DNA from 4 places in the Priestia sp. D51 genome. Region 3 is predicted to be linked to each of the others. Evidence: riboswitches for the same ligand, from Rfam matches in the RefSeq annotation. Region 3 holds a riboswitch; each other region holds the start of a gene.
The links. A riboswitch is a leader RNA that binds a small molecule or an ion and turns the genes downstream of it on or off. The one in region 3 is predicted to bind S-adenosylmethionine.
Positions count from the first base shown of each region.

Region 1 (5,941 bases), on a different contig from region 3:
ATTGGCTTATTGGTTTCAGCAATAGGATTTACGTCTATTTTGTTATCTTCTAGTGCCGTTAATGCTACCTTATTTCTGTGCATATTTACAGCAGGAAATGCCCTTATTCGTCCTTGTGTCCTCTCATTAATTACGATGAGAACCAAAGTAGGATATGGCTCTGCTTCAGGGTTAACTGCCTCAATGGATAGCTTAGGGCGTATTTTTGGCCCTCTGCTTGGTGCATTTGCCTTTAAACTCAATATGACGCTACCTTTTATTATCGGAGCAGTTGTCACTTTAGCTGCTTTACTGCTGATTCAGCGTCATACAGCTCTAGATTATTCTGAGCAAACACTATCATCATAGAGGCTGAGACAAAAGTATTTTAGCTGAAGGAAGATCCGAACGATGATTCGAGATTCTTGATGGAGAATCCAATGCGTTCGGATTTTTTTACTGCTATGGTAAACGTAAGTTTCATGTATGTAGGTACTTCTAGCTGGTGATTGGAGGGCAAGGCGAAGACTCCTACGGAAAGCGAAGCCTTGTAGGGAAAGCAACAGCCGATTCCTACTAGCTCATGTAGCCAATTTGTTAGTCTTTGGATTAATTTAGCTATGGCTCAATCTCTTTTCATCGTTACTAACACAAGATTATCCGCAGCTGCAGTGTGTTTTATAATTGAAAACCGATGAGCTTCGTATAGCTTAATCGCAGGTGTATTTTTTTCGGCTGTGGAAACCATACACTCACATTCTGAATATCTTTGAAGTACATATGTTAAAAGACGGCTTCCAATTCCTTTTCGAAAGTACTGAGGACGCACAACGAGGCGGCAAATCGTTAATCGCTCATTTTCTTTTTCAAACGACAGCACGCCTGCTAGCTTACCTTCAATCATTTCTCCGATAAACACTTCCTTGCTTTTCATAACATCTTCTTTGCTTTCTGTAAGCTGAGGAATATTCGAAAAACCAATGAGCCTTGCTTCTTCTTGATAAGCTTCTACTTGCACAGCTACTATTTGAAGAGCGATATCCACTCTTTGATGTTCGAGGATTTGAAGCATGAAAACCACTCCATTTCTTTCACAAATTTAGACAAATTCCATGTTTTCACTATATCCAAACGCCTTCCTTGTACATATTGTATTATGTACCGAATTAGCCAGGAGGTGTTTATATGCATATCACTGCTGAAAGAATTAGAGAAGCAACAGAAGCGATTGCTTCTACTGAGCTTGAAACATTTATGTACCAAGAGCCAACTGCCCGTCGCGGCCGTTCTACTCGTCGTTCTACTCGCCGTTCTACTCGCCGCACTACTCGTCGTTCTACTCGCCGCACTACTCGTCGTTCTACTCGTCGCACTACTCGTCGCACTACTCGTCGTTCTACTCGTCGCACTACTCGTCGTTCTACTCGCCGTTCTAGCCGTCGCCGCTGTCGCTGCGGTTCACCTTGCTGCTCATACCCATGGTTTAATAAATCATTTGGCTGCTGCTTTAAAGGGCATGGCTATCGCCGCTAACTAAATCTATAGCAAGTCGTGTTTAAAACATACGCGGCTTGCTTTTTTATAGATTTTTATTTTACATAATCATTCGTTTTACTCTTCTTAAAAAAGAAAACGACGTATAATAGTAAAAAAGAATCTCTCTTAAAAGGAGGCCTATCCATGCACTTATCGTTTGATCATCTTGTGCATTTTTCACCTGATCCTATTAAAGCTCAGAAAGAACTAAACGGATACGGAATAAATGTTATTAAAGGCGGTATCCATGAAAAATGGGGCACTTTTAACACGTTGGCTTATTTTCACCTCAGCTATATTGAATGGCTTGGGCTTACAGATATCGCATTAGCTCAAACAGTTACAGATAATGATCTTATTCAGCAGCTTGTTAACGAACATACGTCACTTGGTCATTTTGGTCGATTTGCACTCCGTACAGATGATATGGATTTGCTGATAAAAGAGCTAGAAAGCAAGAACGTCACTGTAAAAGGTCCTGTAGCGGGGTCTCGTCAAACTAATGATGGAGAAAGACTTCAATGGAGAATGTGTTTTATTGAAGCTGACCACGATTCCTTGCCTCTTCCTTTTTTTATTGAGTGGGGTGAACCAGAAGAAAAACGCAAGCCAAAGCTAGCTGCTCTTTCTTCCCATCAAGCCGGTCAGCTGCAGCTAAAAAACATTTACTGTGCTGTACATAACCTTGAAGAATCCATCAGCAAATGGACAAAACTGCTGGACGTTCAGGCTGGCGAAAGCTACAAAGACTCTTTACTTGATGCACGTTGTCAAAAACTATATGTCAATGAAGGAAACCTTATTTTTTGCAGCGGAACACAAGGTGTTGTCCATGATACATTAAAAAAAGTTGGAGAGCGTCCATTTTTGGTTGAATTGGACCACGCTCTAACACCGCAACAAATTACCGTACAAGGAGCTTCTTTTAAATTCAACAAATAAACATCCGCGGGCGGATGTTTATTTCTGTGCTTCTTTTATAGCTTGATAAATGAAGTGAGGCAAAATCTCAAAGGAATACTGAACGTCTAATCTTTCGGTCCATTGATGCGCATCTCTTCCCAGCGGTCCAATGTTCAGCACCGGCATCTTGAGCTCCTCTAGCTCTTCTAGCGGGATATGATATCCTTTATTCCATAGAGGCATATTGGCTACTAACGTGTTAAATGTATGAAGCGGGTGCTGCAGGCTGGCATAGCTTAAATCCGAAATTCCACCAAAATAACTTTGTTCAACTAGCTCCACTTGGAATTGCTCTTTGGCAGTTGCCTGTACGTTTGACAAAATCTTTTGTACAAAGAGATCATCATGTGAACAAACGGCCGGGTAAAAAGGCGGCGTAAAAAATAAGACTATCATCGGAGCTGCTTCTTTACATAAACCAGCTAAAGAGTTTACTAATTTAATGGTTTTATTTCTGTCATCATCTTCTTGTGCCAAAAGTGCCGCTTCCATTTCTTGCACATATTTTTCACCGTGCTGTTTGACTGCATGAGTATAAAGTTCTTCATACGTCCATACGTTCACGTCAAGAGATGAACCCTCCATTCCCACAGCGTACTGCCGAGCAGCTTTGTTATAATGTTTTTTTACATTCAAAGCCGCTTTGTCAGCCGATTTCAACAGCAGATCTGTTACTTCTTTAAGAGAGCGGTTTAACATAAATAAATTAAATAATACAACGGCAGAGTGCGGAACTTGAACGGAATACTCTTCTTTTAAATCTTTTTGTATCAGCACAGTAGGAGGTGGACTCGTTTCATCTCTTACTTTTTCGCAAAAATCAACGTTTAATTCTATTTCTTTTGTTAAATAAGAAGCTAGTAAATTAGCATTCAAACCAGCTAGCGGTTCCCCTACATGAGTTTCTTTTCCATAACACAAAAAGCTTGGCATGATCTTCCCAATCGATCCTGAGTACACATAGTTCGTTTGATCACCAGGATAGCGGCTGAATACTGGTTCTGCATTTAGCATGAGAGAAAAATCCAGCTGATGTTTGCACGCAAGTTCTAAAAGAACAGGCACTGCTTTTCTCATTCCGAGCGAATTTACTTCTTCATCCGGTACCGACAGAAGCAGGATGTTTCCGTCAAACTCTCCGTTGCATGCTCGTTCAATCATACTGATATGCAGAGCAATACCTGCTTTCATGTCCATCGTTCCTCGGCCAAAAAGCCAGTCTCCTTTTATCATATCTTTTTGTACGTGCGCCGGAACTTGTTCCATATCATTATAAAAAGTACTCGTTAACGTATCAGCGTGAAAAGCATCCTTTTTCCACTGTCCATAATCTTGTACATCCACTACATCGTAATGACTGACTAATACAACTGTTTTATTCGTATTTTTCCCTTCAACAAAAGCTGTGACAATCGATCGCCCGTCTCCTGTTGAATGAAGCTCAACTTGCTCGTTTTTTTGGAAGTAAGGCAGCTTCAATAAATACGACGCTATCGATTCAGCCATTTCCACTTCTGCCATCGTTCCTGTCACGCTAGGTATAGAAACCAATTCGCTTACAAGCTTCTTTAACTGTTCTTTTGTTTGATACAAAGATGTTTTGTTCGACATACCCTTCATCTCTTTCCTTTTTCTAAATTTTCCATCAAACAAAACGATTCGTCAATCCCTTTGACAGAGACCCTTTCATTCTATCCCTATGTATCATAGTATGCGCCGCCTTGACGCACATGATAAAAAAAGAGTGCGCGGCTAGGGCTAGCACCGCACACTCTTTTTTTTTACTTTTCGTCATCTTCTAAAAAGTCTAGGATACGATCAATAAGCTGTTCGCTTCCTGCATCGTTTCCATGTTCAAGAGACATTTCCATTTCAATGCTCCTTTCATAAAATATTCTTGTTTTATAACATACCACAATTCATTTCGAATGTAACCTTTAATTTGTGTAAAAATTTCGACAATTTATGATTAATTTTAAAACCTAGTGAGTAATGATTATACCCACCAGATTCTTCAATTGTCAAAAAACATGCTTTCTATTTAAAAACACTTTAAAAATAGAGGCGCGAGCAGACTTCTATAAAAGACAGCCTACTCGCTCAAGCTTGGAACAGCATGATGAATAAATTTCTAGTTCATTTGCTTTTTGTACATCTTTAATATCTATGCCTACAGCATATGTACGAACATGGTTTTCGACCACAATTTCATAAAATGTTTCTAATTCACGATATGCTACTTGATAATGCTTTCCTAATAATTTTACGGCTTCCTTTAATGCTTTCTCTCCTGTATGTGCTGCAACTGCTGTATGACTCATAAAACCCTCTCCTTTTAGAAAAATAAAAAAAACTCATTTTGCTTAGATGCAAAATGAGTTTTTCACCCGTTTTATCACCCAAAGCACATGCTTTGCTGGTAGGAGCACCTTACATTCGTAGGTTGCTGTGGAGTCAAAGAGCCAGATCTCTCGTCCACTCGTGATAACTTTTTTAATTTAAAATTTATTTTATCAAACAATTCCATCCGCGTAAATAGAAAAATAAAAATATTTTAATTTTTTTGGTAATGGAATGAATTCAAAAAGTCAAAGCTTAGATTAGCAAAATAAGAAGCTGCTACAAGTAATGCCTCTTCATTTAATGAAAAAGAAGGATGGTGCCATTCATATTCTCCAGCCGTACCCATCCATACAAAAAATCCTGGTACACGCTGCTGATATACGGCAAAATCTTCTCCTCCAGGCGATTGTTCAGCTTCTACCACTTGATAACTAAGATTCTCTGCAGCGTTAATAACCAATTTTTCCAGCGTATCATCATTGTTTACTACAGGAAGATACGGATACCATTTAACGTCTACTGAAGCGCCGAAAGCTGCTCCAATCCCTTCAGCAGTTCGTTTCATAAGAGCCGGTATTTTTTCTCTCGCTTCTTCTTGAAAGGTACGCACTGTTCCTTCAAGCGTTACTTTGTCAGGAATGACGTTCCACGAGCTCCCTCCGTGGATTCGAGTTATGCTGACAACAACATTTTGAAATGGGCTGAGATTACGGCTGACAATGGTTTGTAAACTAGTAACAATTTGACCAGCAGCAGCAATCGGATCTACTGTTTTTTCTGGAATACCTGCGTGACCGCCTACTCCTTTGACGTCAATTTCAAAACGATCAACGCTTGCCATTAAAGGTCCCGATTTGACACCAATGGTTCCTACAGGAAGATTCGGTTTGTTATGCATTCCAAATATCGCTTCTACTCCTTCGAGCACACCTTTTTCAACGAGCATTTTTGCCCCAGAAGCCGTTTCTTCGGCCGGTTGAAAGATAAATCGAACCGTACCGCAAAGCTCCTGCTGACGCTCTTTGAGAAGAATGGCTGCTCCGATTATAGAAGCCGTATGAAAATCATGTCCGCATGCGTGCATAACACCGTTCACTTCAGAAGCAAATGGCAGATTGGT
Region 1 covers NZ_JBLTIR010000003.1:620,366-626,306, reverse strand. The annotation lists gene ACNHOZ_RS15025 (MFS transporter) at 1-348, shown strand, start outside; gene ACNHOZ_RS15020 (GNAT family N-acetyltransferase) at 605-1,051, opposite strand; gene ACNHOZ_RS15015 (CotG/ExsB N-terminal domain-containing protein) at 1,165-1,512, shown strand; gene ACNHOZ_RS15010 (VOC family protein) at 1,660-2,457, shown strand; gene ACNHOZ_RS15005 (M20/M25/M40 family metallo-hydrolase) at 2,476-4,089, opposite strand; gene ACNHOZ_RS15000 (hypothetical protein) at 4,557-4,799, opposite strand; SAM riboswitch class I at 4,868-4,969, opposite strand; gene ACNHOZ_RS14995 (amidohydrolase) at 5,033-5,941, opposite strand, start outside.
Region 1: linked by a shared signal. The riboswitch ahead of ACNHOZ_RS15000 (hypothetical protein) and the one ahead of ACNHOZ_RS22780 (MetQ/NlpA family ABC transporter substrate-binding protein) in region 3 are both predicted to bind S-adenosylmethionine.

Region 2 (5,941 bases), on a different contig from region 3:
CGTGGCGTTTGCTGCCAAGCACGATATTTGTGTGGTACACGACTTTGCCTACGGAGCCATTGGATTTGATGGTAAAAAGCCAATCAGCTTTTTACAGACTCCTGGTGCAAAAGAGACGGGAATTGAAATTTATACTCTTTCTAAAACGTATAACATGGCGGGATGGCGAGTTGGATTTGCTGTAGGAAATGAAAGTGTAGTAGAAGCTATTAATCTTCTTCAAGATCATATGTATGTCAGCCTCTTTGGGGCGGTTCAAGAGGCAGCAGCGGCAGCTCTGTTAGAATCTCAACAATGTGTGAATGATTTAGTTAAGCGCTATGAATCTAGACGCAATACCTTTATTCAAGGGCTTCAAGAAATTGGTTGGGACGTTACATCTCCAGCGGGTTCCTTTTTTGCATGGCTAAAAGTTCCTAAAGGATATACTTCTGAACAATTTTCAGATTTACTTCTTGAAAAAGCCCACGTTGTAGTGGCACCTGGAGTAGGCTTCGGAACATATGGTGAAGGCTATGTGCGCGTAGGACTGCTGACGGATGAAGAGCGCATGAGAGAAGCTGTATCTCGAATAAAAAAATTAAATTTATTTTAAAAACGCATTGACAATCCTTTTTGAGTTGGCTTAATATGTAAGAAGTTAACGAGATTAATAACCGATAAATCCTAGCGGTATTTTTTATTTAGTATATAATCTACGAATTCAATTTAAATAAATAGCAACTTTCTTATTAAGAGTAGGTGGAGGGACTAGCCCGATGAAGCCCGGCAACCGACTTAACGCATGTTAAGCACGGTGCTAATTCTTGCAGCAGCAGCTGAGAGATAAGAAGAGCAACGAAAGCCTCTTCTTAATTACAGAAGAGGTTTTTTTTATTAACGATATTAAACAGCAAGGGAGTTTTTAGCATAATGAGTGAAATCGTTGCAAGCTACTTACTACATGACAATAAAGGAAATTTTCATAAAAAAGCGGAAGGAATCGCTTTAGGACTAACCGTCGGCTCATGGACAGATCTGCCGCTTTTAGATCAACAGCAGCTTCAAAAGCATAAAGGGCGCGTCGTATCCGTAACTGAGCTTCAAGACTGCGAACGTGTTAACGGATATTTAGGCGGAGAGGTTAAGCAGGCTATTGTCAAAATTGCTTATCCTACTGCCAACTTTTCAAGAGATTTACCGGCTATTTTAGTTACGGTTTTCGGAAAACTATCACTTGATGGAAAAGTGAAATTATTAGACTTGGATTTTCCTGATGAATTATTAGCTGAATTCCCAGGACCGCGCTTTGGAATAGAAGGTATCCGAGAGAAACTAGGCGTTTATGACCGTCCGCTTGTGATGAGTATTTTTAAAGGCGTAATTGGAAGAGATATGACGTACTTAACAACTCAGCTTCGTGAGCAAGCGCTTGGCGGAGTGGATTTGGTTAAAGACGACGAGATTTTGTTTGATAGTGAACGAACACCTTTTGAAGCTCGCGTTACAGAAGGAAAAAAAGTACTGAATGAAGTATACGAAAAAACGGGACACCGCACGCTGTATGCTGTTAATTTAACGGGACGAACGTTTGAATTAAAAGAAAAAGCGAGAAAAGCAGCTGAGCTAGGAGCCGATGCTCTTTTATTCAACGTATTTGCTTACGGGTTAGACGTACTGCAGGCACTTCGAGAAGATGATGAAATTAACTTGCCGATTATGGCACACCCAGCTGTTAGCGGAGCGCTTACGCCATCAGAGTTTTACGGTTTTTCAAATTCATTACTGCTTGGAAAACTATTGCGCTTAGCCGGAGCGGATTTCTCACTGTTTCCATCACCATACGGAAGCGTAGCGCTTTCTCTTGAAGATACGACAGGCATTGCCTACGAATTAACGCGTCCTGTGTACAAATATAAGCAGACTTTCCCGGTTCCTTCAGCAGGAATTCATCCTGGAATGGTACCGCAGCTTGTGAAGGACTTTGGCATCGACAGCATTATTAATGCAGGAGGCGGAGTTCACGGTCATCCAGACGGCGCTATCGGAGGAGGAAAAGCATTCCGTGCGGCGATAGATGGAGTACTCTCTCATCAAACACTAGCCGAAAAAGCGGAAGAATCAAAAGAGTTGCAAAAAGCTTTGCAACTATGGGGAACAGTAGAGGTGAAAGCATGACATCGTTAAAAATCTTTTGTGACTTTGATGGAACAATCACAAATAGCGATAACATTATTGCTATTATGAAACAATTTGCTCCTCCGGAGTGGGAAAGTATTAAAGACGACGTGCTAGCACAGCGCGTCTCCATTCAAGAAGGAGTAGGGCAAATGTTTGCCTTGCTTCCCGTGGAATTAAAGGAAGATATTATTTCTTATATTTTAGAGACGTCTGCTATTCGAGATGGATTTGATGATTTTATTGCCTATACAAAAGAGCATCATATTCCGCTTTATATTGTAAGCGGAGGAATTGACTTTTTTGTAAAACCGCTTTTGGGAAATCGAGTTGCAGAGGAAATGCTCTACTGCAACGGATCTGATTTTTCCGGTGAGCATATTTCCATTACGTGGCCTCATACATGTGATAAACAGTGTACAAATGACTGCGGCTGCTGTAAGCCAACGATTATTCGCCATCTTGCAGATGAAAGAGATCATACGGTTGTTATTGGCGATTCAATTACAGATTTGCAGGCTGCCAAATTAGCTGACACTGTCATTGCGCGTGACTTTTTAATTAAAAAATGCGAAGAGCTATCTCTACCGTATCGTCCTTTTTCTACTTTTTATGATGTGATTCACCATTTACAAGAATTAACAGAAGAGGTGAAAGCATGAGTATTATGGCTCAGCAAAGATTACACGAGCTTGCAGATATAAAAGATGAGTTGGCAGAGCGCGATTGGTTCTTCGGTACAAGCGGAAACTTAGCGATTAAAGTGGATCAAAATCCGACAACTTTCTTTGTATCAGCAAGTGGAAAAGATAAAAGAAAACGCACAAATGAAGACTTTTTGTTAGTTGATCAATACGGGAAACCTGCAGAAGAAACGCATTTAAAGCCTTCTGCTGAAACGCTTTTGCACGTTAAGATTTACGAGTCAACGAATGCTGGGTGCAGCCTTCATGTACATACAATCGACAACAACGTGATCTCTGAACTGTACGGAGATGAAGGGTTTATTTCATTCAAAGGCCAAGAAATTATTAAGGCACTGGGTATTTGGGAGGAAGATGCGGAAATTACTGTTCCGATTATTCCGAATTACGCGGATATTCCGACACTAGCAGAAGAATTTTCTCACCATATAAAAGGCAATCAAGGCGCGATTTTAATTCGTAACCACGGGATTACGGTATGGGGAAAAAATGCGTTTGAAACAAAAAAAGCGCTAGAAGCCTATGAATTTCTATTTAGCTACCATGTGAAATTACTATCACTTAAAGGCATTAAGCCAAAGGTGCATTTATAAAAGGAGGAAATAAAAATGGCGCAAATTCGCTTACATGTAAATAATAAAAGAATTGAAACTCAAGAGGAAGTATCAGCTTTTCTGGCAAACAATGAAGTTATTTATGAAAACTGGGATATTACAAAACTTCCAGAAAATCTTCGTGAAAAATATGATTTAACTGATGAAGAAAAAAAAGAAATTTTAAACGCTTTTGATGAGGATATTAAAGATATTTCTGAACGCCGCGGCTATAAAGCTCAAGATGTTATCTCGTTATCGGAATCTACACCAAACATTGATGAATTGTTAAAAAACTTTCAGCGCAAGCATATTCATACAGATGACGAAGTTCGCTTTATCGTAAGCGGTCATGGAATCTTTGTTATTCAAGGAAAAGACGGCGAATTTTTTGATGTTGAATTAGAGCCAGGCGATTTAATTTCAGTACCAGAAAACATTCTTCATTACTTTACACTAATGGAAGATCGTAAAGTAGTCGCTGTGCGAATTTTTGTGACAACTGAAGGATGGGTACCTATTTACGCATAACAACTACTTGTAAAGCATAGGTCATGATCACCCCGCTTTTACATCTAAAAGCGGGGTATTCTTTGGATTATTATAAAACTAACTATTTTTATATGAATAATAAGTATAATAGGAGGAACACCATGAAAAAGAGTAAAAAAATGCTGTGGCCACTTACTTTGCTCGTACTTCTAGTTTTTGCGCTGGCTGCCTGCACGAAAGAACAGCCAAGTCTAAACGAGAAAGCACAGGCAGCTCCAGCGCAGCAAGCGGCTTCTGCTAAGCCTGTACAGCAAGAAGGAAAACAGATTACGAAAGATACAAAAATTGCGCTTATTTCTGAATTTACATCAGGCACTCACGCTGCTCAGTACATAACAGGTGTGACAAAAGCGGCTAAAAAAGCCGGAGTACAGCTATCCGTTTCTGATTCTAATAATGATCAATCTAAAATGGCTGCGTATTTAGACACGGCTATTAACCAAAATGTTGACGGTATTATGATTGACCACGGCCGGGCTGAAACCCTTGAACCTGGCGTGAAGCGCGCGATTGCAAAAGGGATTCCCGTTATTGCAACAGACGTAGAATTAAAAGTAGAAGGCGTTACAACGATTGACCAAGATGATTATATGCTTGCGCTCCAGGGGTTAAAGCAAATGATGCAGGACATTAACGGAAAAGGAAATATTGTATATGCGTTTGTTGGAGGCTTTGCACCGATGGAAAAACGCGACAGCATTTATAAAATTATGATGAATCGCTATCCAGATGTAAAACAAATTGCCACGTTTGGAAGCGCAACAGACAACACCTCTCTAGACACTCAAAATAAAATGGCGGCTGTATTAAAGCAGTATCCAAATAAAGAAGACATTGCAGCCGTTTGGGCACCTTGGGACGAATTTGCAAAAGGAGTCACAAGAGCGATTAAAGAAGCAGGACGAGATGAGATTAAGGTATACGGAGTGGACTTATCTGATGAAGACCTGCAAATGATGCAGGCAAAAAACAGCCCGTGGAAAGCGTCAGCTGCTGTAAACCCAGCTTCAGTAGGAGAAAAGCAGGTTGATCTGCTTCTTAAAAAGATTTCCGGTCAAGAGATCCCTCGTTATTATTCCTTTGATCCGGTTTTAGTCAAACAAACTGACTTGCCTAATCAAACGATTAATATGGACCAGCTTAGTCAGTACGTAGAAGAATGGGGTAAAAAAGAGTAGAAGTGGAGGGACAGACATGACGAACGAGCTTTCAATGAAGAACATTACAAAAAACTTTGGTTCTTTTCAAGCGCTGAACAAAGTTGATTTTACTGTTCAAAAAGGGGAAATTCATGCTTTATTGGGAGCCAATGGTGCCGGTAAAAGTACGTTGATGAAAATATTGTGCGGAGCTTACGACGAGTACGAAGGAAAGATCTACAAAGACGGAGGAGAAATCTCTATTTCTTCTCCTAAAGAAGCGAAGAGCCACGGCATCTGCATTGTACACCAAGAAGTCGATGTAGCGCTGATTCCTTCGCTATCAGTAGCTGAAAACATTGTGTTAGACGTGCAGGTTTCTAAGAAAAGTAAGACATTTGTAAACTGGAAATCTATTTATAAGAAAGCGGAAGAAGCTCTTTCTTTACTTGGTTCTTCTTTATCCGTTAAAAAAAATGTTGTTGATCTAACTCTATCAGAAAAACAGCAGGTGCTTATTGCACGTGCAATTGTACAGAATGTTGATTATTTAATTTTGGATGAACCAACCGCACCTCTTAGTGTGGAAGAGACGAAACAATTGTTTTCTGTGATGAGAGAGCTGAAGAAAAGCGGAGTAGGCATTATTTATATTTCACATCGCCTTCAAGAAGTGGTTGATATTTGCGACCGCTTAACGGTTTTAAAGGACGGACGCTATGTAGCTACAAAAGAAACTTCACATACATCAATTGAAGACGTCATTACGCTCATGTTAGGAACGTCTTCTGTAAAA
Region 2 covers NZ_JBLTIR010000003.1:671,943-677,883, forward strand. The annotation lists gene ACNHOZ_RS15245 (pyridoxal phosphate-dependent aminotransferase) at 1-595, shown strand, start outside; SAM riboswitch class I at 726-832, shown strand; gene mtnW (2,3-diketo-5-methylthiopentyl-1-phosphate enolase) at 913-2,157, shown strand; gene ACNHOZ_RS15255 (2-hydroxy-3-keto-5-methylthiopentenyl-1-phosphate phosphatase) at 2,154-2,819, shown strand; gene ACNHOZ_RS15260 (methylthioribulose 1-phosphate dehydratase) at 2,816-3,454, shown strand; gene ACNHOZ_RS15265 (1,2-dihydroxy-3-keto-5-methylthiopentene dioxygenase) at 3,470-3,985, shown strand; gene ACNHOZ_RS15270 (sugar ABC transporter substrate-binding protein) at 4,108-5,184, shown strand; gene ACNHOZ_RS15275 (sugar ABC transporter ATP-binding protein) at 5,201-5,941, shown strand, end outside.
Region 2: linked by a shared signal. The riboswitch ahead of mtnW (2,3-diketo-5-methylthiopentyl-1-phosphate enolase) and the one ahead of ACNHOZ_RS22780 (MetQ/NlpA family ABC transporter substrate-binding protein) in region 3 are both predicted to bind S-adenosylmethionine.

Region 3 (5,941 bases):
CATTTCTAAATATCTATACCCATCATTGGCGATGACCTTAGATATCGCCATAATTTCAACTACTTTTACCGCAAAAGCAAGAGAAGTGGCTTTAATTAAACTAATAAAAATGTTTCCAAGGTTAGGAATAGCGGCTACTAAAGATTGGGGAAAGATAATTCTTTTAATAGCTTGAAAAGTAGTCATTCCTATTGAATATGCAGCTTCAAATTGACCACGGTCAATGGTTTGAATAGAAGAACGGAATACCTCTGATTGATAAGCAGAGGTATTTAATGTGTACGCAATTAAAGCATAAATTAAAGGTGAAATAGTATCCCCGCCTAAGTGCCATCCTTGAGTCTCGTTTAGAAATTCTATAAAAATAGGGATTCCGTAGAAAAATACATAGAGCTGTACGAGCAATGGAGTGCCTCTCATAAATGAGACGTATATAACAGCTATTTGCTTTAGCAGTGGAATTTTATATATTCTGCATACCGCAATGAAAAGACCAAAAATACTTCCTAACGCCATTGAAATGATCGATATTGTTAGTGTTAAAGGCACACCTTTTAAGACTTCAGGAGTTTGCTCCAAAGCAAATCGCAAATCAATAATAGGCAATCATGTTCACTCCTTTACTAGTGCAGGTTATTTAGAGATGCTGACCCTGCCTTTTTTAAGATGTTTCTCTAAATAACTGACTATGATTTCAATTACGATACACATGCTCCAATAAACAAGTGAAATCGTAACATAAATGTCAAACATTCCTATTCCATAGTTGTTGCCCAAAATAAGGCGAACTTGCCCCATAATATCAATAATCCCAATGCTAAAAGCAAGTGCAGTATCTTTTAATAATGAAATCGTAGCATTTCCTAAATTAGGTAGTGCTGCTACAAACGCTTGAGGAAGGATAATTCTTCTTAAGGATTGAAAATAGTTCATGCCTATACTATACGCTGCTTCGAACTGCCCTTTATCAATCGAGAGATATGCTGAACGAATAACTTCTGATAAAGGAGCGGCAGTATGTAAGGAAAAAGCAATTACCAAGAAAGTGATGCGACTCCAGCTGTTAATGTCGATATGGACAAGGAGCAGCAGCTGAGGAAGGCCAAAGTATACAAGAAACAGCTGAACAAGCAGCGGTGTACAGCGCATAAAAGATAAATAGATGGTAGCCATTTTAGAAAAAACAGGCTTTTTTTGAATGCGTATCAGAGCAATCACGAAACCTAAAAGCAACGAAAAAAGTAGAGAAAGGCCTAACATAAATAATGTTAAAGGAAGTTTATCTACCACTTGCCACAATAGTTTTAACCAATCATGAAAATCAGTACTAATCATATCTCACCTCGCCTTAATGAGGAATTCTTATACTCATTTAATCTTGAAAATTGAAGTTTTGTTGATTAATATACTTTAAGTCTTTAAAGAAATTTACTTTAAACCATTTTTCAGCCAAGTTTTCTAGCGTCCCGTCATTTTTTAATTTGACTGTCGCTTTATCAATTTCATCAGCAAGTTTTTGATTATTTTTATCAAAGACTAACCAAGTTGGCTCTTTTGATACAATGCCTCCTACTTTTAAATTTAATTTGAGCTGTTTTTGTACTTCGTTAAATGTTGTTACGTTTAAAAAAATAGCATCCGCTTTACCTTTATCCACTAACTTTAAGTTTTCTGCCGTAGAAGGGTTATCAATGCTTTCTAATGTTAAAGGCTTAGTGGCATGTTCTTTGTTATAAGCATTTAAAATAGCGCGCAATCCACCCGTAGCCGATACAGGTGGAAACTTTTGACCTACCATATCGTCAAGTGTTTTGATATCGTTTCGTGATTTTTGTGTGACTAAAGCTGTTAAAGAATAACCATATTCATGTGCAGGATAAAGAAACTTTTCTTCACGTTCAGGGTTTTTAAAGAACCAGTTGATGGCGAAATCATATTTTCCTGTCGAAACACCTACCAAATTTGTTTCTTCTTCTCCAAGGGTGTATTCAAATTTGTACTCTGGAAGCTTTTTTTCAAGCTGCTTTAAATAATCCATATCATATCCAATAGGTTCATTCTGGTCGTTCGTAAATAGAAAAGGCGGATTTACTTCATCACTCAAAGCAACTTTGATTACTTTTTTATCGCTATTTTCTGAGCTAGAGCTTTGAGAGCATCCTCCTAAAGCCATAATCAGTCCAATTGCCAAAGTTAAAGTAAAGCATAATTTTTTCATCGTTTTATTCCTCCCCATACTAATTTCTGTTTGACGAATAATAAAAAAGCACCGAAAAAGCTGCTAAAAAGCTTTTTCGGTGCCATTGGTGATCCAGTAGGCGGTGAACATATACTTACTACCACGGTAGAGGAAGTATATTCTAACAGTAAAAAATAAGTAAAACTCCTTACAACTTTCATAAAATATATATTACCGATAGAATTAATGTGAATTATATCGGTGTATTCCTATTTTTGTCAATATCATAAATACAAAGAAAAACCTTCTCGCTTAAGTAATAGAAGGCTATTCACTATATAAGAATAAGAAAAGAGAAATCATAAGTTATACAAATCATCTTTTAATTGAGTTTTTATTATACGAATCTTTTGTTATTCCTATACTAAAAATTATATTAAAAATAAACATTGACAATTTTCGGATAATAAAGTTAAATTAATGTAAATAAAACTTTATAAAAACAACTCTTATCAAGAGCGGTGGAGGGACTGGCCCTTTGAAGCCCGGCAACCTAACAATACATGTATTGTTTTGGTGCTAAATCCAGCAATGTGCATGGTATGTACATTGGAAGATAAGAGAACCGATCGTAAACTATCGCTTCTCTTAATCTTTGAGGGAGGCGTTTTTTTATGGAGAAAATAAAGGAGAGAATAAAAACATGAAAAAAGTAACAAAAGCAATTGGCCTTACCTTAGTAGCAGCATCCCTGTTGGTATCAGCAGCCTGCGGCAAATCAGAAGCACAAGCATTAGATTCGAAAAAAATTACAATTGGTGTAACGGGTGGACCTCACCAGCAAATCACAGAGCAGGTGAAAAAATTAGCCAAGAAAGATGGCATTGATATTACGGTAAAAGTCTTTAACGACTATAACACTCCTAATACAGCATTAGATCAACATGATTTAGATAGCAATAACTATCAAACTCTACCTTTTCTAAAGCAGCAAGTGGAAGATAAAAATTATAAGATTACAGATGTGTTCAAAACAGTAGCCTTCCCGATGGGTATTTATGCAAATAGTATTAAAAATGTTAGTGAGCTCAAAAAAGGAGATAAAATTGCAGTACCAAACGACCCAAGCAATGAATACCGCGCGCTAAAACTATTTGAATCTGCAGGAGTTATTAAGTTAAAAGATGGTGTGAAAACAACGGCTACTAAAAAAGATGTTTCTGAAAATAAGCTTGATCTTCAAATCGTAGAGTTAGAGGCGTCTCAACTTCCGTCTCAGTTGGATGAAGTAGCTGCAGCAGCCATTAATACAAACTTCGCAATGGGAGCGGGCTTATCGATTAATAATGATGCAATCTATCATGAAAAAATAAAAAATAATCCATATCCAAACTATTTTGTTGTCCGTACAGAGAATAAACAAGATGAAATTATTGATAAATTGGAAAAATATTATCATTCAGATACAATTCGTACATACATAGAAAAAGAATTTAAAGGTTCTGTTGTACCGGCATTTTAAGGAGGGGCTAGAATGATTGAACTGAAGAAAACTTCTAAAACCTATAAAGTGAACGGAAAAGCAGTAGAAGCTGTTAAAGATGTTTCGTTAACGATTAATAAAGGTGAAGTATTCGGTGTTATTGGCTATAGTGGAGCTGGAAAGAGCACATTAATCCGCTGCATCAATTTATTGGAAAAACCAACTTCTGGAGAGGTCATCATTGATGGAAAAAATCTATCAAAGCTAAGTAAGCAAGAGCTGCAGAAAACGAGAAGAAAAATCGGCATGATTTTTCAAGGCTACAATTTATTAAAAACGGCAACAGTTTACGACAACATAGCGATTCCATTAAAGCTAGAAGGCGTAAACAAAAAATTAATTCAGGAGCGCGTAGAAAAATATTTATCAATCGTAGGACTTTTAGATAAACAAAATCATTATCCTTCACAGCTTTCCGGCGGGCAGAAGCAGCGTGTTGCTATTGCTCGTGCGCTAGCGCATGAACCTGAGATTTTATTAAGTGATGAAGCAACTAGTGCACTTGATCCCGAAACGACCGAAGCCATTTTGAGCTTACTGTTAAAGATTAATAAAGAGCTTGGATTAACAATCTTTTTAATCACGCATGAGTTAAATGTGGTACAACGCATTTGTGACCGAATTGCCGTTATGGAAAATGGACACGTCGTAGAAGAAGGTACAGTCGTTTCCCTTTTTACTAACCCTAAGCATCCGACAACAAAACGCTTTGTAGAATCTGAAAATACCTTCACTATTCCGTCTGAAATAATGGCGTCTTATCGCAGTACCGGTAAGCTGGTTTCTTTGCACTTTGTTGGAAATGAGCTTTCAGAAGAACCAGCTTTAGCTTTAGTTTCTCGGAAATTTAATGTATTGCCAAGCATATTAGCAGGGGGAATTGAACAGCTAAAAAACCACACTCTGGGTAAGTTACTCGTTCATTTACGCGGTGAAAAGGAAGAATATGAACAAGCGATTACATACTTAACAAATCAAGGCGTAATTGTAGAGGAGGTAAACTAAATGGCTGCTTTCTTTAATGAGTGGGGAAGTGTAATCTGGGAAGGTTTATTGCAAACTGCTACGATGACCATTATCTCGTTAATTATTGCCATCATCATTGGTTTACCAATGGGAATCTTTTTAGTAATGACAAGACCAGGTGGTCAAGCTGAAAATGTGTGGGTATATCGAACGTGCAACTGGATTATTAATATTATTAGATCCATTCCTTTTATCATTTTATTATTTTTCATCCTTCCATTCACTAAACTAGTTGCTGGTACTACAATTGGCGTACAAGGTGTTATTGTCCCTTTAGTTGTGTATACAGCCCCTTATATAGCTAGGTTAATGGAATCTGCATTACTTGAAGTAGATAAAGGTATTATAGAAGCTTATCAATCAATGGGAATCTCAACACCAAAAATTATTTGGTATGTTGTTGTTAGAGAAGCACGTTCAGGTATTATTCTTGGGCTGACAATAGCTACTATTGGTCTTATTGGAGCGACGGCGATGGCAGGGCTTGTTGGAGCAGGAGGGCTTGGAGACATAGCTTTTCAATACGGACACTTACGTTTTGAGCCGACTGTTATGTATACAACCATTTTAATTTTGATTATTATTGTTCAGTTGATACAATCCTTGGGGAATTATTCAGCAAGGAAGTTAAAAAAAGACAGCTGACTATAAAAATAAGAAGCTCACGCATTATAGGTGCGTGAGCTTTTTATTTAAATGAAACACATTTTTAGTTCTTCTATAATTAACGGGTTAATGACCGACAAGTGTTCAGTACTATTTCTGTTGATTGCTGAATGGTTCTAACGGATTTTCCTCATTTCATCTTAAAATTTTATTGCTTGTCTATAAAACAAAAGAGGCTCTTCCAACGTTATTGATACGCTTGAAGAGCCTCTGGTTGACCAGAAGGGCTGTAGAAACACTTTGTCTAGATTTTTTATCTAATGCTTGATTAAAGCACCTAAGTATAGCGAGCAAGCATGAAATATGTAATCTCACGGTTTAAAAATACTAAATTGACAGTCAAAAAGATGTTTGGTATATTTTTCAAAAGATTTAAAATTCTTATTGGAATTATCGGATTTGAAAATGTTTGTTAAACATATAGTTTAAATAGAACAGTCGACCAGACGAATGGAGACAAAAATGACGGGGGTTACCTGAGAGTTTTTGTCTTTTTTAGTGGCAGCAGATTAACGCTATATGTTTAA
Region 3 covers NZ_JBLTIR010000006.1:224,975-230,915, reverse strand. The annotation lists gene ACNHOZ_RS22795 (amino acid ABC transporter permease) at 1-606, opposite strand, end outside; gene ACNHOZ_RS22790 (amino acid ABC transporter permease) at 634-1,335, opposite strand; gene ACNHOZ_RS22785 (transporter substrate-binding domain-containing protein) at 1,373-2,218, opposite strand; SAM riboswitch class I at 2,686-2,802, shown strand; gene ACNHOZ_RS22780 (MetQ/NlpA family ABC transporter substrate-binding protein) at 2,883-3,701, shown strand; gene ACNHOZ_RS22775 (methionine ABC transporter ATP-binding protein) at 3,714-4,727, shown strand; gene ACNHOZ_RS22770 (methionine ABC transporter permease) at 4,728-5,393, shown strand.

Region 4 (5,941 bases), on a different contig from region 3:
CCTGGCTCAATGTATACTAATTGAGGTACAAAAGGTTTTATCATCATGTACACTTCCTTTTTTCTAATACTAATAGCGTTTGAAAAATAAAAAGACTCTATCCATGGTAATTATTTTCCACATCAAAAAAGACTCTCTATTTAAGAGAGCCTTTCGTCAATCATATTGTTCATAATCAAATATCTTATTATACATGTTCTCTGCTTCTTCATACGTTGAATACACAGCATCATCTTCAGCTAACAAATGATAAGACTCATGCAGAAACAGCGCTTTTTCACCTTTATTTTCAGGGTGTTCAACAATTTCAGCTTGATTAATATTAGCAACGTTTGCCGTATGAGGATTTCGGTAAATAACAAATACTTGATCTCCTACTTGATATTCTTTTTTCTCCACGATCATCATCCTTTTCTTCTTTCTTTACTCGTATGATGTCCGCTTTTATTCATTTTATCCGATAAAAACACGTGGTGAGATCATCAAGAATTTATACGCTTTTACGCTCAATAAACCGAAAAGGAAGCTCAATTTTTTGAGGATCCTTGCTCCTGACTAGTTTAAAAAGCGTTTCGCCCATTTCTTTGAGAGGAAGTTCGATCGTTGTGATTTGTAAATAAGAAGAAAGCGGATGATTATCAAAACCAATAATAGCTAAATTGCCTGGAACTGATATACCCGCTTGTTCGCACTGAGCTTTTATACCAATAGCGACTTGATCGTTTGTTACTAAAAGCGCCTGAGGCCGATTTTTCATCTGCACCAATTTTTTTACCACTTTTTCACCATCTGTCACGTTCAAACAGCCTTGAAACACCCATTCCGGATGATAAGGCTCATTTATTCTTTCTACATATTCTTTGTATGCTTGCTGCCTCTGTTGACTATTTGTACCCGTCATTCTTCCAATACAGTAGCCAATATCCGTATATCCTTTTTCTTTTAAATACATGAGCGCTTTCTTAAAAGTTGCATAATGATCAACGTATACGGAGCGAATAGAACGATTTTGTACGTTTTCGCACACGGCTATCGGCCCGTACTGCTGATAGCATTCAATCGTGCTCCAGCTGCTTGCTCTAGAACAAATAATCACTCCATCAACCTGCTTTGTTTTTAGCATATGAAGCGCTTCTTCTTCTTTTTTTACATCATAGTTCGTCTGACAAATAACAAGCTGATACTGCTTTTCTAACGCTTGAGAGGCCACTCCTTCTAAAAGCAGACTGAAATAAGGATGATTAATAAAAGGCAAGACGACGGCAATCATATTTGTTTTCCCTTTTGATAAGTGAACGGCATTAATGTTTTGTTCGTAATTAAGTTCTTGAATTAATTCTTCTACCAGACGGCGCTTTTCTTCTTTTACATACGGATGATGATTTAAAACCCGTGACACGGTCGAAACAGATACACCAGCTTTTTTTGCGATATCTCGGATATTTGTCATGTTTTCACCTTTTTCTCTTGCGCTGAAACGCGTTTCATACTTTATTCTCATTATAAAGTGAAAAAGCAATAAGCTAAACCCGTTACAATCATGTTTTTATTCACTTATATAAGGAGGTCATATCATGGGTATTTTATTATTCATTTTATTATGCGGAATTGAAATCGGAGGAGCGGCTTATGCACTTAAACAAAATGAGACACTTTGGAAGGAGCTAGATGAAAAAAAGCAGACTGATTTTTTCAAACAGTAAAAAACCCTTAAAAAGAATGTTCTTTTTAAGGGTTTGATATTACGCAGCTTCTTTAGATGATTTTGATTTTTTATTTAAACGAGGAAAGCCAATTACAATTGCAATGATACCGCAAACCGCTGTTAACATTGGATAGAATGTAAATGGAATAATCTCAATCGGTGAAACTTTAGCAAATCCTGCTGCTAGAAGCATTTGTGCACCGTAAGGGATAAGCCCTTGAACGCTGCATGAAAACAAGTCGAGCAGACTGGCTGATTTACGATTGTCAATTGAATACTTATCAGAGATTTCTTTCGCTAACGGACCTGCTGTAATAATTGAAATCGTGTTATTAGCCGTGGCTAAATTGGTTAAACTTACTAATCCGGCGATACTGAATTCTCCGCCTTTTTTTGTTTGAATGCGTCGTGTTAATAGGTTCAATAAGAACTGAATACCGCCGTTATAGCGAATGAGTTCAACCATTCCGCCAATTAAAAGAGATAAAATAATTAATTCCGACATTCCGCCAATACCTTCTGTCACAGTTTTAGCAAGAGAAGAAAGCGTGTAGCTTCCGTCAGCTAATCCAATTACGCCGGCTAATACAATTCCTCCGGTTAAAATGCTTAATACGTTTGCACCAAATATGGCAGCAACGAGTACGCCGACATAAGGCAAGATTTTAAACCAGCTAAAATCTTTAATTTCTACTGATGACGTATTGCCTAGCGTCATTACCAGTAATAAAATCACTGTAACAATCGCTGCAGGAAGGACAATGAAAAAGTTTACTTTTAATTTATCTGACATATTTGTTTTTTGCGTACGAACTGCCGCAATGGTCGTATCAGAGATTACGGATAAATTATCTCCAAACATTGCACCACCAACAACAGCAGCAATTGCCAATGTAATGGATACATGCGCCTGCTCACTGATTCCTACAGCGATAGGCCCTAACGCAGCGATCGTTCCCATTGACGTTCCCATCGAAATTGAAATGAATGCGCCAATAACAAAGATTCCGACTACCACTAAGCTTTGCGGAAGCACAGACAGAGCTAAGTTTACCGTTGAATCAACAGCTCCCATGCCTTTAGCGACTTCTGAAAAAGCACCTGCTAAAATAAAAATAAGTACCATAATAATGATATCAGGATGCCCTGCTCCTTTAGCAAAGCGTTCCACTTTTACATTAAGTGAATCTTTGCGGTTCATAGCCAGCGCCACAATGGCTGCAATGATAATAGCTACTAATACAGGCAGCTTATAAAAATCTCCCGTTATAATTCCTGATCCGACAAACAGGACTAAAAAGACGCCCAGCGGTAACAGCGCCCAGCCGTTTCCTTTTTGTTGTTCCATTCTTAACACCTCTTGTTTACGTAATAAAAAAAGACCCCTTCTTATTGATAAGAAGAGGTCTCTTATTTGTATCATAAGATTACCCTTCTCATCTTCCAAACGAAACATCGTCTGCTGGATTTGGCACCGCACTGCGTACAGCCAGTTGCCGAGACATCGTAGGGCCAGTCCCTCCGTCTCTCTTGATAAGAAGTTTGTAGTTGTTTTAAAAATAGTCTTTCACTACTGTAATCTCTTTTTATTTAATTGTCAAATGCTATTTTAGAAAAATATATAGCGTGAAAATTCTCACATCAATTAGCTACGTCACGTTTTAAAAACGCCACCCATGCTACGCCCATAAAGAAGACAAAGTGTGCAACTAAGATGAAGATTGAAAATGGAATTGTCATTCCGTCAAACATCGTCTTCATTCCGTCCATATACTGCACAAAGTTTGTGTTGGCGAACAGTAAAAATTTCCCCCACCATAGACCAAACTGTGATACTATCCCAGTTACTGCTTTCGCCCCAATACTTACGACAATAGCTAGACTTGAAGCAAGCGCGCTGTTTCTAAATAAAGACGACAGCATGAATGCGAACGTCATCATCATAAACGTTTCCATATACGCGCTGTCATACGTAAGCGTAATGTTTTTAAGCAGCTGCGCATCTCCTTCTAGACTGGCAAATCCAAAGAACAATGCTCCCCATACAAACGAAAAAAGCAAATAACTCAGCAAATAATACAAGCTAATTAAAATGAGCGTTATGTACTTGGACGTTAAAATCGTTGAACGTCTAGCAGGGCGAATTAAAAGAAGCTTAATGGTACCCGCTTCAAACTCTTTTGCAACCATTGATCCTCCAACAGCAAGCGCGAAAAATTGAACGAGGATCAGCATGCCTGCACTAAATGACAGGAAATTCAATATGTTGTCTTCCGTTCCTGCGCTGTTTGCTACTTTCTTCATTAAAAGAGCCATACAAAGAGTTAAGATGCCGATTGTAATAAACGTGACTTTTGTACTTCTTTTGTAAAACCATTTCATATGTTCATTTTGAATTAACTTAAGCATGGTGCTCTCCCTCCGTAACGGACATAAACGAATCTTCAAGCGTCTCATAAACAGGAGTGATTCGGTAGACTAAAATATCGCTGTCCACTAATTTTCTATTCACAGCTGGAATTTGTTCTTTCATAATCACTACATCAATACTATCGGATTTTATTGTTACTTGGAATTCTTGAGATAAAAGATCCGCTGCTTGTTGCACGTCAGATACTTCAAATTCTACATACATCCCTTGATCTTGACGATTTGGAGATAGATCTTGAACAGCTTTTAACTCGCCGTTTTGAATAATACCAACGCGGTCACATAATGCTTCCACTTCTTTTAATAAGTGGCTCGCGATTAAAATTGAAATACCTTCTTCCCTGCAGAGGGTTTGTAAATATGTACGAAATTCTCTCATTCCCGCTGGGTCTAGACCATTTGTTGGTTCGTCTAGTAAAAGCAATGCAGGCTTATGTAAAATAGCTTGAGCTACTCCTAAACGCTGTCTCATCCCAAGGGAATACGTCTTCACTTTTGCATGAATGCTGTTTTCAAGCTTTACTAGCGCAATCACTTCATCCAAGCGTTCTGCTGTGATCCCTTCATGCATATTCGCAAAGTGTTTTAAATTTTGATAGCCCGTCAGATAATCATAAAACTCAGGATTTTCAATAATCGCTCCAATTGATTTCATAGCTGATGTAAACTGTTCTTTTAAAGGAAAACCATTGACGGTAATTGTTCCCTTTGTTTCTTTAATGAGTCCTACGACGGTACGAATGAGCGTTGTTTTTCCAGATCCGTTCGGACCAAGCAATCCGAAAATCTCACCGCGCTCAACCGATAAGGATACATCATGCAAAATGGTTTTCTTCCCAATTACTTTACTGACATGATCTACTTGTAGCACTGTTTCTGTCATCATGTACATCCTTTCTTTAATTAGCAATACGCCTTCTATTGTTTCTCTTTTTTAACTATTTGTCTACTATAACCTTATTTTTGGAAAAGTAGCCCATTCAAATCATTCGTATTATCCGCTTACATTTGATAAAATAAAACAAATCTTAGTTAGAGGAGGACTTCTACATAATGAACTTAACCATATACCTTGCCGGGCAAATTCACGATAACTGGCGAGACGAAATTAAAAACCAAGCAGAACAATTAAACCTTCCCCTTACCTTTGTCGGTCCCATGACAGACCATGACCGCTCCGACAACATTGGAGAAGAAATTTTAGGAAAACAGCCTAACGCTGTCTTAAAAGATGAAGCTGCTTCTCAAATTAATAATTTACGCACGCAGGTGCTCCTTAAAAAATCTGATGTGGTCATTGCTTTATTTGGTGAAAAATACAAACAGTGGAACAGCGCAATGGATGCGGCGACAGCCATCGCATTAGATAAACCGCTAATTTTGGTTCGCCCTGAAAAACTACACCACCCGCTTAAAGAACTGTCAAACAAAGCCCAAGTTGTAGTCGAAACGCCAGAACAGGCTCTTCAAGCATTGGCTTATATTTTTGAATAATAAATTTAGAAAGCTCTCAGGTTATTCCTCAGAGCTTTCTTTCGTTTTGAACATAAAAGTGAAGCGTGAAGAGTCGTTTTTTAAACCGTCTACGTTTTTCATAGATTGTATCCGTATAGCTCAATAAAAAACAATATATATTCAACAATTTCTGTTTCCCTGAATATATTAGTTTGCTGCTCAAAGTTTTGGTGAATGCTAGAATAATCAAGCGGTACCGCTCAAAAAATCCCTTAAATGGTTGACGAGTGCTTAAAGTGTCGGTTACACTTTATGTTTGAAATATTGTATTCATATCGCTCTTATCTCAAA
Region 4 covers NZ_JBLTIR010000004.1:176,358-182,298, forward strand. The annotation lists gene splB (spore photoproduct lyase) at 1-44, opposite strand, end outside; gene ACNHOZ_RS17610 (transcriptional regulator SplA domain-containing protein) at 157-405, opposite strand; gene ACNHOZ_RS17615 (LacI family DNA-binding transcriptional regulator) at 491-1,450, opposite strand; gene ACNHOZ_RS17620 (hypothetical protein) at 1,575-1,703, shown strand; gene ACNHOZ_RS17625 (Na+/H+ antiporter NhaC family protein) at 1,743-3,053, opposite strand; SAM riboswitch class I at 3,139-3,245, opposite strand; gene ACNHOZ_RS17630 (ABC transporter permease) at 3,347-4,114, opposite strand; gene ACNHOZ_RS17635 (ABC transporter ATP-binding protein) at 4,107-5,018, opposite strand; gene ACNHOZ_RS17640 (YtoQ family protein) at 5,189-5,629, shown strand.
Region 4: linked by a shared signal. The riboswitch ahead of ACNHOZ_RS17625 (Na+/H+ antiporter NhaC family protein) and the one ahead of ACNHOZ_RS22780 (MetQ/NlpA family ABC transporter substrate-binding protein) in region 3 are both predicted to bind S-adenosylmethionine.